One region of the Streptomyces poriticola genome, then DNA from elsewhere that is predicted to be linked to it. Evidence: riboswitches for the same ligand, from Rfam matches in the RefSeq annotation. Region 1 holds a riboswitch; each other region holds the start of a gene.
The links. A riboswitch is a leader RNA that binds a small molecule or an ion and turns the genes downstream of it on or off. The one in region 1 is predicted to bind cobalamin.

Region 1 (4,242 bases):
TAGCGTTCGACGGCCTCGCCCAGGGCGGCGGCGCGCGCCTTGTCGTGGTCGCCGAGCGCGGCGCCGCCGGTGACGGTGTCGACGGCGCAGGGGGCGTACTCGGAGCGGGCCGACAGATGGGCGCTGTAGGAGACGCAGCTCGGCACGGTCTCGATGCGGGGGCGGTCGCGGGTGACCCGTTCGACCAGACCTGGCAGCACGGCGTGTCGCGGTCCTCTCCGTCCGGCGGTACGGCGGGGGCGGGGAGTGACGGTGCGTCACTCCCCGCCGTCGGTCTCAGCTGTCGGTGCTCAGCTGTCGGTCTGCTCGTCCTCGACGTCCTCACGCCACTCGAACGGGGCGTCGATCGCCGGGGTGTGGGACTTCAGGCCGTTCTGGGGCTCCTCGGGCTCGGCCCAGCCGTGGTGCGCCATGTGCGTCCTCCTCGGATCGGCACAGGATCTGCGCTCACTTGCACATCCTATGCAGTTGCGAGCTGATTGCATGATGAGATTAGGGCACGCACGATTGAATTCGCAATAGCGCTTTCCGGTCAGGCGCCGCGGAATTCATCCGGCCAGCGAGCAGTCCTCGCACTTCACTCCCGAAGGCACCCGGTAATACAGGCAACAACTGCGTCTGCGGAAACCGAGATCGCCCCCCACGACCTTTCCGGTACCGGCGAGCCGGCCGGTGCCGAGCATCCCGTCGACGAGGCCGGCGAGGGGATCGCGGAGATCCGGTCTGGCCGCCAGGATGGTGCGCGCCGCCTCCACGAGCGCGGAGGCCGCGTTCCCGGCGAGCAGCCCGGGTGCCACCTTGACCCGCAGCCCGGCGGCCAGCACGTCCAGCTGCCGGACCACGACGACCTCGTGCAGCAGGTTCGTGAGGTGCGGGATCCCGGGCGCGTACCAGCCGGTGGGGGCGGCGGGCAGACGCAGTGCGGGGCCGTCGTCGGCGCGGTGCAGCCGCTCCAGGTCGGGGACGATGCCGTGGACGACCGTGCAGGCCAGCACCGGTGACCACAGGCGCGCGGCATGCCCGAGCTGCACGATGGAGGCGCCGATGCGGAGCTCACGGGTGCCGTGCCGGTCGGCCGTCACCGCGATGAGGTCGGCGACTCCGCGCTCGTAGGCGTCCTCGACCGGGTGCCACCCGTCGTCCGGGCCGCCGAGCCCGATCGAGAAGAAGGAACCGAAGGCCGCGCTGTCCTCCAGGGCGGCGGCGACCGCGGCGGCCGGGGCTTGCCGCAGAGCATTCATGTCGACTTCCACATCTCTCGTCGTGGTGAATCGGTCTCGGAAGGTACGAATTCGAAGAGATCACCGCACACCGAGGTGCACGGAATTCCATCCGCACAGACGGAACCGGCCTCCCAACAATTTCGCCGAGCGGGCGACGACCGAACCCGCCACGACGAACTCGTCACCGCACAAAGAGGGTCCGCGGGCTCACCCCTTTCGAGGAGACGGAAGCGGATACGGCCTCCGGCCGGGGAGGCTGCCGATTCGGGGGACGGCGCCGATTCAGTCGCGGCGGGCCGGCTGTCGCGCCGCCCGGGCGGGCCGGGGCGGCGGGAAGACGTGGAGCTCGAGGACGTCCGGCAGCGCCGCGACGCCCGGACCGCCCGCCCGCACCCAGGCGGCGATGTCCTCGGTCGCCGCGGGATCGTTGACGAGACCGAACCAGACCGGCCGGCCACCGGCGGCACGCCCCTCGGACGAGGGCTGCACGACGATCACGTTCGCCTGCTCGCACACGTCGAGACATTCGGCGATCCGGACCGGGGCGTCCTCGGCGAGAGACGCTGCCTGCTCGGCATGGTCCACGCCCGTCACCTTCGCACTGCCGCAGCAGCAGTCACGGCACACCACGATCCGGCACGGCACCGGACCGGCCCGCGATACCTCCGTCGGCATCCCGACGAGCCCCCTCCCTGGGGAGATCCGCCCCAGTCACATCGAGGAGGCGACCGCGTGAGTCTCCTGGCTCTCGGGTCACCGCTCGCCCCGGCCTTCCCACCCGCATCCGGGCGGTGGTCTGTTCGGGATCCGCTCGCCGATCACAGTGGCGGGACCGCGCCGGATTCACACCGGCTTCCTCGTTCCGCCGTCGCCTTTGTCGCAGGACATGGTGCCACGCCTGACCGCGCCCCGTCACCAGCGCGATACGCCCCGGGCGACGGGACCACCCGGGACTGCACCGGCCAGACCGCGTCCGCGCCCCCCACGTGCGCCGGCGCCGGGTAGCCGGAAGTCCGCCGTGCCGGCGGCTGGTTCGCGGGCGGTGCGGGAGGACCGAGCCGGTCACCCGGCGGGTCCGGCGGGGTGCGGGATGCCCGTGCGGTGCAGGGGGCGTGCGGCGGGTGCCGCACGCCCTTTCGCCGTCTGCTCATAGGAACGTAATATCGCCAGGTCATCGCCGCGACGGGAGAACAGGAAGCCGGTGCGATTCCGGCACGGTCCCGCCACTGTGACCGGGGAGTACACCCCTTCGACATGCCACTGCGCACCGCGCGGGAAGGCGGGGGGAGCGTCGATCCGGGAGTCAGGACACTGGCCTGTCGCGGGCCCGTTTTGAGGAGCGCGGACTCCCCAGGAGGCTCTACGTGAAGTTCGGCATGTCCCGCCGTCCCGTGTTCTCCCCGGCCCGCAGGCACCCCGCCCTGCGCGCCACCGCCGCGGCCGTCGCCCTGTCGGCCGCCCTGCTCACCGCCGGCTGCGGTTCGTCCGGCGACGGCGCCGACGTTCCGAAGGCGGCGGCGTCCACGGCCGAGGGCTTCCCGGTCACCGTCGACAACTGCGGCGTCAGGACGACCTACGACAAGGCTCCGGCGCGCGTGGTCACCATCCACCAGCACCCGGCGGAACTGATGCTCTCCCTCGGCCTGAAGGACCGCATGGTGGGCACCGCGTTCCCCGACTCGGCCGTGCTGCCCGAGCTCAAGGAGGACTACGAGGCGATCCCCGAACTGTCCGAGAAGGAACCCTCCTTCGAGAACGTCCTGGAGGCCGAGCCCGACCTGGTCTACGGCGGCTACTCCAGCGCGTTCGCCGAGAACGAGGGCCGCTCCCGCAAGGCGTTCGCCGACGCCGGCATCGACACCCACCTCAACCGCGAGTACTGCGGCGAGAAGGAGGTGACGATGGAGGACACGTACGCCGAGATCCGCACCATCGGCAAGATCTTCGGCGTGTCCGACCGTGCCGAGAAGCTGGTATCCGATCTCGAGGGCCGGGTGACCGAGGCCGCCGAGGCGGTGGAGGCCGAGCCCGAGGTGCCCGTCTTCGTGTACGACAGCGGCGACAAGGCCCCGTTCACCGCGGGCGGCAAGAGCCTGGGCACCGAACTGATCGCGCTGGCCGGCGGGCGGAACGTGTTCGCCGACCTCGACGACGTCTTCGGCGACGCCTCCTGGGAGCAGGTCGTCGAGCGCAGGCCCGAGGTCATCGCCGTCTACGACTACGCCGGTTCCGGCAGCGTCGAGCAGAAGAAGGAGTTCCTGCTGTCCCAGCCCGCCCTCGCCGACGTGCCCGCCGTGAAGAACGAACGGTTCGTCGTCCTGCCGCTGACCGCGACCCTGGTCGGCATCCGGTCGGCGTACGCCGTCGAGGACCTGGCCCGCGGGCTGCACCCCGCGAGCTTCCGGTGACGGCCACCCACACCCCCGCCGGTCCGGCCGCCCCCGCCGAGGAGGCGGCCGGCCGGCGGACCGGCCGCGGCCCGCTCGCCGGGACCCTGCTCGTCCTCACCGTGCTGCTGCTGGTCTCCGCCACGGCCGGGCTGGGCATCGGCTCGGTGCCGGTACCCCCCGGCCAGGTGTGGGGCATCGTGACGCATGCGCTGGGCGCCGGCTGGGTGGAACCCGACTGGTCCGGGGCGCGGGAGACCATCGTGCTGGACGTACGGGCACCGCGCGTGCTGCTCGGTGCGGTGACCGGCGCCGGGCTCGCGGTGGTCGGCACCGCGCTGCAGGCCCTGGTCCGCAACCCGCTCGCCGAACCGTATCTGCTGGGCGTCTCCTCCGGCGCCTCCCTCGGCGCGGTGGCGGTCATCGTCTTCGGGGTGAGCCTGCTGGGGCCGCTGTCGCTGCCGGCCGCCGCGTTCGCCGGCGCCCTCGGCGCCCTGCTGATCGTCTACGCCACCGCCCGCACCGGCGGCCGGATCACCCCCACCCGGCTGGTGCTGGCGGGTGTCGCCATCGCCGCGGTGCTCACCGCGGTGATGAACCTGCTGCTGCTGACCACCGACCGGGGCAACGAG
Region 2 (4,242 bases), on a different contig from region 1:
GCGGCCGGTGCGGGCCTCGCGTTGACTGGCCCCACATGCCGTCGGGGAGCCCCGGAGGACCACATGAGCGCGCCGGCGAACGCGGCCGTGCCGCAGGCCGAGCAGTCACTGCGCGACACCGTGCTCAGCCGCGGCTATCTGCGGTTGCTGCTGCTGTGTGTGCTGCTGGGCGTGCCGATCGCCCTCGCGTGCTTCTTCTTCGTCGGGCTCCAGCACCTGCTCCAGCACTGGGTGTGGGAGTCGGCGCCCGAGGCGCTCGGCTACGCCGGGCCGCCCTGGTGGTGGCCGCTGCCGGCGCTGGTGCTGGCCGGGCTGATCCTGGCACCGATCGTGACCCGGGTCCCGGGCTCGGGCGGCCATCTGCCGGTGAACGGTCTGGGCGGTGCGCCGGTCGGTCCGAAGGAGCTGCCCGGCACGGTGCTGGCCGCGCTGGCGACGCTGCCGCTCGGGGTGGTGCTCGGCCCGGAGGCGCCGCTGCTGGCGATCGGCAGCGGGCTGGCGCTGCTGGCGGTGCGGCGGTCGGCCGCGGCGGATGCGAAGGCGCGGGCGGTGGTGGCGACGGCCGGGTCCACCGCGGCCATCTCCACCATCCTCGGTGGGCCGATCGCGGCGGCGGTGCTGCTCATCGAGGGGGCCGGGCTGGGCGGCGCCCGGCTGGTGGCACTGCTGCTGCCCTGCCTGCTGGCCAGCGCCGCGGGCGCGCTGGTGTTCACCGGCTTCGGCGACTGGACGGGCCTGGAGACCGGTGCACTCGCGCTGGGCGAGCTCCCGTCGGCGGCCGGTCCGGACGTCGGCGACTTCCTGTGGGGATTGCCGGTGGCGGCGCTGATCGCGGTGCTGGTCACCCTGGGACGTGAACTGGGCCGCTCCACCGTCGGCTTCACCCGGCGGGGCAGCAAGGCCGCCCGCACCGTGGCCTGCGCCACCGCCGTGGGTGTCTGTATCACCGCCTACGCCCTGATCACGGGCCGCTCCCCGGCCGAGGCCGCGCTGTCCGGGCAGGCCACGCTGGCCGAGCTCGCCGCGGATCCGCACGCCTGGTCGGTGGGCGCGCTGGTCGCGCTGGTCGCCTGCAAGGGGCTGGCGTGGGCCGTCTCGCTGGGCAGTCTGCGGGGCGGCCCGATCTTCCCCGCGGTGCTGCTGGGCACGGCGACGGCCACGGCCTTCTCCGGGCTGCCGGGGTTCGGTACGGCGCCGGCCCTGGGACTGGGGATCGCCGCCGCGGCGTCCGCGACCACCGGGCTGCCGCTGGCCAGCGCGGTGCTGGCGGCGCTCCTGCTCGGCGGGGACGCCGCCGAGCAGATGCCGCTGATCGTCGCGGCGTCGGTCGTCGCCTTCATCGTCGGCCAGCTGGTGCGGCGGCAGCGGCCCGAGGGGGCGACGGACACGGCCGGGGCGGCGGGGGCGGCCCGGTGACCGGCCGACGGGACTCCCGACGGGACTTCGGGAGGGGCTCCCGGCGGAGGCCCTGGCCGGGCTCCTGGCGGACCGCCCGCTCCTGGCTGCCGCGCACGGTCCTCGCCGCGCTCGTGGTCGTCGCCTACTTCCTGCTGCCGCTGGACCATCTCGGCCCGCAGCACCCCGTGCTGAGCTGGGTGGTGTTCTGCCTGGTGCTCACGCTCGTCGCGCTGCTGCTGCTGCGCCAGGTCCGCCAGGTGCTCGCCGAACGCCCCGGCGCCCGGCCCGGCCTGGCCATCGCCCTGCTCACCGTACTGGCCGTACATGTCTTCGCCGCCGCGTATTATGCGCTGTCCCATCAGCCGGGCCAGTTCTCGGGGCTGCACACCCGGCTCGACGCCCTGTACTTCACCGTGGTCACGCTCGCCACCGTCGGCTACGGCGACATCACCCCGCGGGGCCAGACGGCCCGCGTCGTGACCATCGTGCAGATCCTGTACACCTTCGTGTTCCTCACCGCCGGCGCCACCGCGCTGGGCCAGTGGATGCGCGAGTTGGCGGTCCGGCGGGCGGAACGGACCGACCGCGACCGGCCCGGGTGACGGCGCACATCGGGCGCGTGACCTCGTTCCGAGCGCCGGGCACGCCCTTGTCAGCGGGACCCCGCCGCACTACTGTCACCACGCCTCGGTGAACGGGAAATCCGGTGTGATGCCGGTGCGGCCCTCGCCACTGTGATCGGGAAGTCCGGCTCCGGCCCTCGCGGGCAGCCACTGGGTCCTCACGGACCCGGGAAGGCGGAGTGCGGGCGGTGGTACCCGTCAGCCAGGAGACCGGCCGAGGCGCGTCAACCATCCACGAGGTGCTGGAGAGGGTCTGCCGAGCCATGCACATAGCCGAGGGCTTTCTGCCTCCGGCGCACGCGGTCGCCTGGGGCGCCGCGTCTGCGCCGTTCGTCGTCCACGGAGTACGGTCACTCACCCGCGAGGTCAGGGAGCATCCGGAGAGCACTCTGCTCCTCGGCGCCTCCGGGGCCTTCACGTTCGTCCTGTCCGCGCTGAAACTGCCCTCGGTCACCGGGAGTTGCTCCCACCCGACCGGCACCGGGCTGGGCGCCATCCTGTTCCGGCCGCCGGTGATGGCGGTGCTGGGCACCATCACCCTGCTGTTCCAGGCGCTGCTGCTGGCGCACGGCGGGCTGACCACGCTCGGCGCCAACGTCTTCTCCATGGCGATCGTCGGCCCCTGGGCCGGATACGCCGTCTACAAGCTGCTGCGCCGCTACGACGTGCCGCTGATGGTCGCGGTGTTCTTCGGCGCGTTCGTCGCCGACCTGTCCACCTACTGCGTCACCTCCGTGCAGCTGGCGCTGGCCTTCCCGGACCCGAGCAGCGGCTTCGCCGGCGCGCTCGGCAAGTTCGGCTCGATCTTCGCCGTCACCCAGGTCCCGCTCGCGGTCAGTGAGGGCCTGCTCACGGTGCTGGTGATGCGGCTGCTGGTGCGCTCCAGCAAGGGCGAACTGACCCGGCTGGGCGTGCTGCTGACGAGGCCGAAGAAGAAGTCCGAGCAGGCCGACCAGGAGGCGGTGGCCCAGTGAAGCGCAACACACGGATCAACGCCCTGCTGCTGCTCGCGGTGGCCGCGCTCGCCGTGATCCCGCTCGTGTTCGGGCTCGGCGACCACAAGGAGGAGCCGTTCGCCGGCGCGGACGGCGAGGCGGAGACGGCGATCACCGAGATCGACCCGGACTACGAGCCGTGGTTCTCGCCGCTGTACGAACCGCCGTCCGGGGAGATCGAGTCCGCCCTGTTCGCCCTGCAGGCGGCGCTCGGCGCCGGGGTGCTGGCCTACTACTTCGGGCTGCGCCGGGGCAGGCGGCAGGGCGAGGAACGGGCCCTGGCCGCCCCGCAGGACGCCCCCGCCGGGGACTGAGTGCTGCCGATCGACGCGGCGGCGCACAGCAGTCGCTGGCGCCGCCGCCATCCCGTGGACAAGGCCGTGCTCGGGCTGGGCCTGACCCTCCTGGCGATCTCGCTGCCGCCCTGGCCGGGCGCGGCACTGGTGCTGGTGACGGCGCTCGCGGTGCTGCTCGGCCCGGCGGGGGTGCCGGCGCGCCGGCTGTGGCGGGCCTGGCGGGTGCCGCTCGGCTTCTGTGTCACCGGGGCGCTGCCGCTGCTGGTGCAGGTCGGCGGTCCGGACGCGTTCCTGTCACCGGCCGACGGCGGTCCGGCGCGGGCGGGCGGGCTGCTGCTGCGCACCTCGGCGGCCTCGCTCGGGGTGCTGCTGTTCGCGTTCACCACCCCGATGTCCGACCTGCTGCCGCGGCTGGTGCGGGCCGGGGTGCCCGCACCGGTGGTCGACGTGGCGCTGGTGACGTACCGGATGAGCTTTCTGCTGCTGGACTCGGTGCGCCGGGTGCGGCAGGCGCAGGCGGCCCGGCTGGGGCACACCTCGCGGGCCGCGGCCTGGCGTTCACTGGCCGGGCTCGGCGCCACGGCGTTCGTGCGGTCCTTCGACCGGGCGGCGCGGCTGCAGACGGGGCTCGCCGGGCGCGGCTACGACGGCACGCTGCGCGTGCTGGTGCCCGAGGCCCGGGTGTCGGTGCCGTTCACCGCCGCGAGCTGTGTGCTGCTCGCGGTGCTGGCCGTCCTCACCTTCCTACTGGAAAGGCCGCTGACGTGAGCGACTCCGAGCTCGTCGCCCTGCGGGGCGCCTCCTTCGCGTACGAGGACGGGCCCACCGTACTGCGCGACCTGGACTTCCGGGTGCCCGAGGGGCGGGCGCTGGCGCTGCTGGGCCGCAACGGCAGCGGCAAGACCACACTGATGCGGCTGCTCAGCGGCG
Region 3 (4,242 bases), on a different contig from region 1:
CTCGATCACCGCGACGCTGTCCTCGCGCAGCCGTGAGGTGATCCGGCGCAACACCACGATCCTGCCGCTGTACTCGGTGATGCTCGGCCTGCTCGCCCTGCTGGGCTTCATGGCCATCGCGGCCGGGGTGACGGTGGAGAACGGGCAGCTGGCGATCCCGCAGCTGTTCGAGAACATGTTCCCGGCCTGGTTCGCCGGCGTCGCCTTCGCCGCCATCGGCATCGGCGCCCTGGTCCCGGCGGCCATCATGTCGATCGCTGCCGCGAACCTGTTCACCCGCAACATATACAAGGACTTCATCAGGCCGGATGCCACGCCCAAGGACGAGACCCGGGTCTCCAAACTGGTGTCGCTGCTGGTGAAGGTGGGTGCCCTGGTCTTCGTCCTGGGCATGGACAAGACGGTGGCGATCAACTTCCAGCTCCTCGGCGGCATCTGGATCCTGCAGACCTTCCCGGCGCTCGTCGGCGGTCTGTTCACCCGCTGGTTCCACCGCTGGGCGCTGCTCGCCGGCTGGGCGGTCGGCATGATCTACGGCACACTCGCCGCCTACGGGGTCTCCTCGCCGACGCAGAAGCACTTCGGCGGCTCCTCGAAGGAGATCCCCGGCATCGGTGAGATCGGCTACATCGGTCTCACGGCGTTCGTGCTGAACATCGTCGTCACCGTGGTCCTGACCGTCGTCCTGCGGGCCCTGAAGGCACCCGACGGCCCCGACGAGACCAGCCCCGAGGACTACACGGCGGACGCCGGCGACCCGGGCGTGCAGGTCGAGCTGCCGCCGGCCACGGCGGGATCGTCGTCGCACTAGGGCTGTCCCAGCCCGCACACTGCCGACGGGCCGCCGGGAAATCCGGCGGCCCGTTGTCGTACCCGTCGGGCAGACTCGGCTCCATGGACATCGTCATCCGGCGGGCGGCCCCCGCCGAGTACCGCACCGTCGGCGAGATCACCGCTCAGGCCTACCTCCAGGACGGCCTCCTCGACTTCGGGGAGAGCGACGGCTACCTGCGCGAGCTGCGGGACGTGGCGAAGCGGGCGGCAGCCGCCGAGGTACTGGTCGCGGTGGCCGGCGAGGAGCTGCTCGGCGGGGTCACCTTCGTGCCGTCCGGCGGGCCGATGGCCGACATCGCCGGACCCGGGGAAGCCGAGATACGGATGCTCGCCGTCGACCGGACCGCCCGCGGCCGGGGCGCCGGGGAGGCGCTGGTGCGCGCCTGCGCGGACCGCGCGAGAGAGGTGCCGGGCTGCGTGCGGCTCGTGCTGTCGACCCAGCGTTCGATGCACTCCGCGCACCGCATCTACGAGCGGCTGGGCTTCGTCCGCACCCCCGCGCGCGACTGGAACCCCCTGCCGGAGGTCGACGACATCACGCTCCTCGCCTACGAGCTGACGCTCTGACACCAGGGCGGCAACGGCATACGGGACCACTGCGACACACCACCCGGACACAACATCTGGGGGTGACACCGGGGCCCGGCACAAGATGTATGCTCGTGCTCGCTGTCGCCGCAGGGGAATCCGGTGCGAATCCGGAACTGTCCCGCAACGGTGTACTTGTGCGTTTTTCGCGTACCCGCGTGATGCGCGCACTTGGTTCAGTCCGAGGACCTGCCGACAGTGCACCCGGCCGTCCGGCCCGGGTGCAGAGACGTCCGGGCCTCGTGGAATCGGGCCGGTGGACGCGGCGCCGCGGGCGCCCGTGCCGCCCCCTGCCCTCCGCCAGGCCCCGTGCCGAGCGAGGGAGAGCCCCAGTGACCATCGCGCCAGCCGACCCGGCTTCAGCGACCCCGGTGACCGAGGAAGGCGACGGGCCCGGTGCCGCCCTGCTGCGGACCCTGACCCGGCTGACCGCCGACCTTCCCGACGCCGACCCCGGCCGGGTCGCCGCCGCCGCGCTGCGCGGCCGGTCCGCCCGCGCGGACGAGTCGGAGCTGCGCGAGCTGGCCACCGAGGCGGCGGCGGGTCTGATCTCCGAGGACCCGGCGTACTCCCGGCTGGCCGCCCGGCTGCTCACCATCGGCATCCGGGCCGAGGCCGCCTCGCAGGGCGTCGTCACCTTCACCGACTCCGTCGCCGTCGGCCACCGCGAGGGCCTGATCGCCGACCGCACCGCCGAGTTCGCGCGGCTGCACGCCGCCCGGCTGGACGCGCTGATCGACCCGGCCGCCGACGACCGGTTCGGCTACTTCGGGCTGCGCACCCTGCACAGTCGCTATCTGCTCCGGCACCCGATCACCCGCAAGGTCGTCGAGACGCCCCAGCACTTCCTGCTGCGCGTCGCCTCCGGACTCGCCGAGGACGACACGGCCCGCTCGGTGGACGAGGTCGCCGCGCTCTACGGCCTGATGAGCCGCCTGGACTATCTGCCCTCCTCCCCCACGCTGTTCAACTCCGGCACCCGGCACCCCCAGATGTCGTCCTGCTACCTGCTGGACTCCCCCAAGGACGAGCTGGACTCCATCTACGAGCGCTACCACCAGGTCGCCCGCCTCTCGAAGCACGCCGGCGGCATCGGGCTGTCCTACTCCCGCATCCGCTCCCGCGGTTCGCTGATCCGCGGCACCAACGGGCACTCCAACGGCATCGTGCCGTTCCTGAAGACACTGGACGCCTCGGTCGCCGCGGTGAACCAGGGCGGCCGGCGCAAGGGCGCCGCCGCGATCTACCTGGAGACCTGGCACTCCGACATCGAGGAGTTCCTGGAGCTGCGGGACAACACCGGCGAGGACGCCCGGCGCACCCACAACCTCAACCTGGCGCACTGGGTGCCGGACGAGTTCATGCGCCGGGTCGCCGAGGACGGCCAGTGGTCACTGTTCTCCCCGTCCGACGTGCCCGAGCTGGTCGACCTGTGGGGCGAGGAGTTCGACGCCGCGTACCGCAAGGCGGAGGCCGCGGGGCTGGCCAGGAAGACGCTGCCCGCCCGCGAGCTGTACGGCCGGATGATGCGCGCCCTGGCGCAGACCGGCAACGGCTGGATGACGTTCAAGGACGCCGCCAACCGCACCGCCAACCAGACGGCGGAGCCGGGTCACGTCATCCACTCCTCCAACCTCTGCACGGAGATCCTGGAGGTCACGGACGACGGCGAGACCGCGGTCTGCAACCTGGGCTCGGTCAACCTGGGCGCGTTCGTCGACCCGGCCGCGCAGGACGTCGACTGGGAGCGGCTGGACGACACCGTCCGCACCGCCGTGACCTTCCTCGACCGCGTCGTCGACATCAACTTCTACCCGACCGAGCAGGCGGGCCGCTCCAACTCCCGGTGGCGCCCGGTGGGCCTGGGCGCGATGGGCCTGCAGGACGTCTTCTTCCAGCTGCGGCTGCCCTTCGACTCCCCCGAGGCGAAGGCGCTGTCCACCCGGATCGCCGAGCGCATCATGCTCGCCGCCTACGAGGCCTCCGCCGACCTCGCCGAGCGCAACGGCCCGCTGCCGTCCTGGGAGAAGACCCGCACCGCCCGCGGTGTGCTGCACCCCGACCACTACGACGTCGAGCTGACCTGGCCGGAGCGCTGGGCGGCGCTGCGTGAGCGGATCGCCTCCGTAGGCATGCGCAACTCCCTGCTGCTGGCGATCGCGCCGACCGCCACGATCGCCTCGATCGCCGGTGTCTACGAGTGCATCGAGCCGCAGGTGTCCAACCTGTTCAAGCGCGAGACGCTGTCCGGTGAGTTCCTCCAGGTCAACTCGTACCTGGTGCAGGACCTCAAGGCGCTCGGCGTGTGGGACGCCCGTACCCGCGAGGCGCTGCGCGAGGCCAACGGCTCGGTGCAGGAGTTCGCCTGGATCCCCGAGGACGTGCGCGGGCTGTACCGCACGGCGTGGGAGATCCCGCAGCGCGGCCTGATCGACATGGCCGCGGCCCGTACGGCATTCCTGGACCAGGCCCAGTCGCTCAACCTGTTCATGGAGACGCCGACCATCGGCAAGCTCTCCTCGATGTACGCCTACGCCTGGAAGTCCGGGCTGAAGACGACGTACTACCTGCGCTCCCGCCCGGCGACCCGGATCGCCCGCGCGGCGCAGGGCCGGACGCAGTCCGAGAACCCCATCCCCGCCCAGCAGGCGGCCGACCCCGAGGCCGTCGCCTGCTCCCTGGAGAACCCCGAGTCCTGTGAGGCCTGCCAGTAATGAGTCCCCGTAACGCCAATCTCCTCGACCCGGGCTTCGAGCTCACCCTCCGTCCGATGCGCTACCCGGACTTCTACGAGCGCTACCGGGACGCCATCAAGAACAC

Region 2: it holds a riboswitch for cobalamin, as region 1 does, so the genes downstream of both, V5O46_RS20040 (energy-coupling factor ABC transporter permease) here and V5O46_RS09145 ((2Fe-2S) ferredoxin domain-containing protein) in region 1, are expected to answer to the same signal.
Region 3: it holds a riboswitch for cobalamin, as region 1 does, so the genes downstream of both, V5O46_RS25970 (ribonucleoside-diphosphate reductase subunit alpha) here and V5O46_RS09145 ((2Fe-2S) ferredoxin domain-containing protein) in region 1, are expected to answer to the same signal.

The regions. Positions count from the first base shown of each region.
Region 1 is NZ_JBAGKH010000004.1:326,499-330,740, forward strand. Features, by position in the region: gene V5O46_RS09130 (YcaO-like family protein) at 1-200, opposite strand, end outside; gene V5O46_RS09135 (hypothetical protein) at 291-413, opposite strand; gene V5O46_RS09140 ((2Fe-2S)-binding protein) at 549-1,241, opposite strand; gene V5O46_RS09145 ((2Fe-2S) ferredoxin domain-containing protein) at 1,506-1,898, opposite strand; cobalamin riboswitch at 1,938-2,128, opposite strand; cobalamin riboswitch at 2,375-2,557, shown strand; gene V5O46_RS09150 (ABC transporter substrate-binding protein) at 2,600-3,631, shown strand; gene V5O46_RS09155 (FecCD family ABC transporter permease) at 3,628-4,242, shown strand, end outside.
Region 2 is NZ_JBAGKH010000016.1:14,472-18,713, forward strand. Features, by position in the region: gene V5O46_RS20030 (voltage-gated chloride channel family protein) at 64-1,416, shown strand; gene V5O46_RS20035 (potassium channel family protein) at 1,530-2,000, shown strand; cobalamin riboswitch at 2,070-2,254, shown strand; gene V5O46_RS20040 (energy-coupling factor ABC transporter permease) at 2,285-2,995, shown strand; gene V5O46_RS20045 (energy-coupling factor ABC transporter substrate-binding protein) at 2,992-3,330, shown strand; gene cbiQ (cobalt ECF transporter T component CbiQ) at 3,331-4,080, shown strand; gene V5O46_RS20055 (ATP-binding cassette domain-containing protein) at 4,077-4,242, shown strand, end outside.
Region 3 is NZ_JBAGKH010000028.1:43,283-47,524, forward strand. Features, by position in the region: gene mctP (monocarboxylate uptake permease MctP) at 1-811, shown strand, start outside; gene V5O46_RS25965 (GNAT family N-acetyltransferase) at 895-1,401, shown strand; cobalamin riboswitch at 1,491-1,633, shown strand; gene V5O46_RS25970 (ribonucleoside-diphosphate reductase subunit alpha) at 1,755-4,136, shown strand; gene V5O46_RS25975 (ribonucleotide-diphosphate reductase subunit beta) at 4,136-4,242, shown strand, end outside.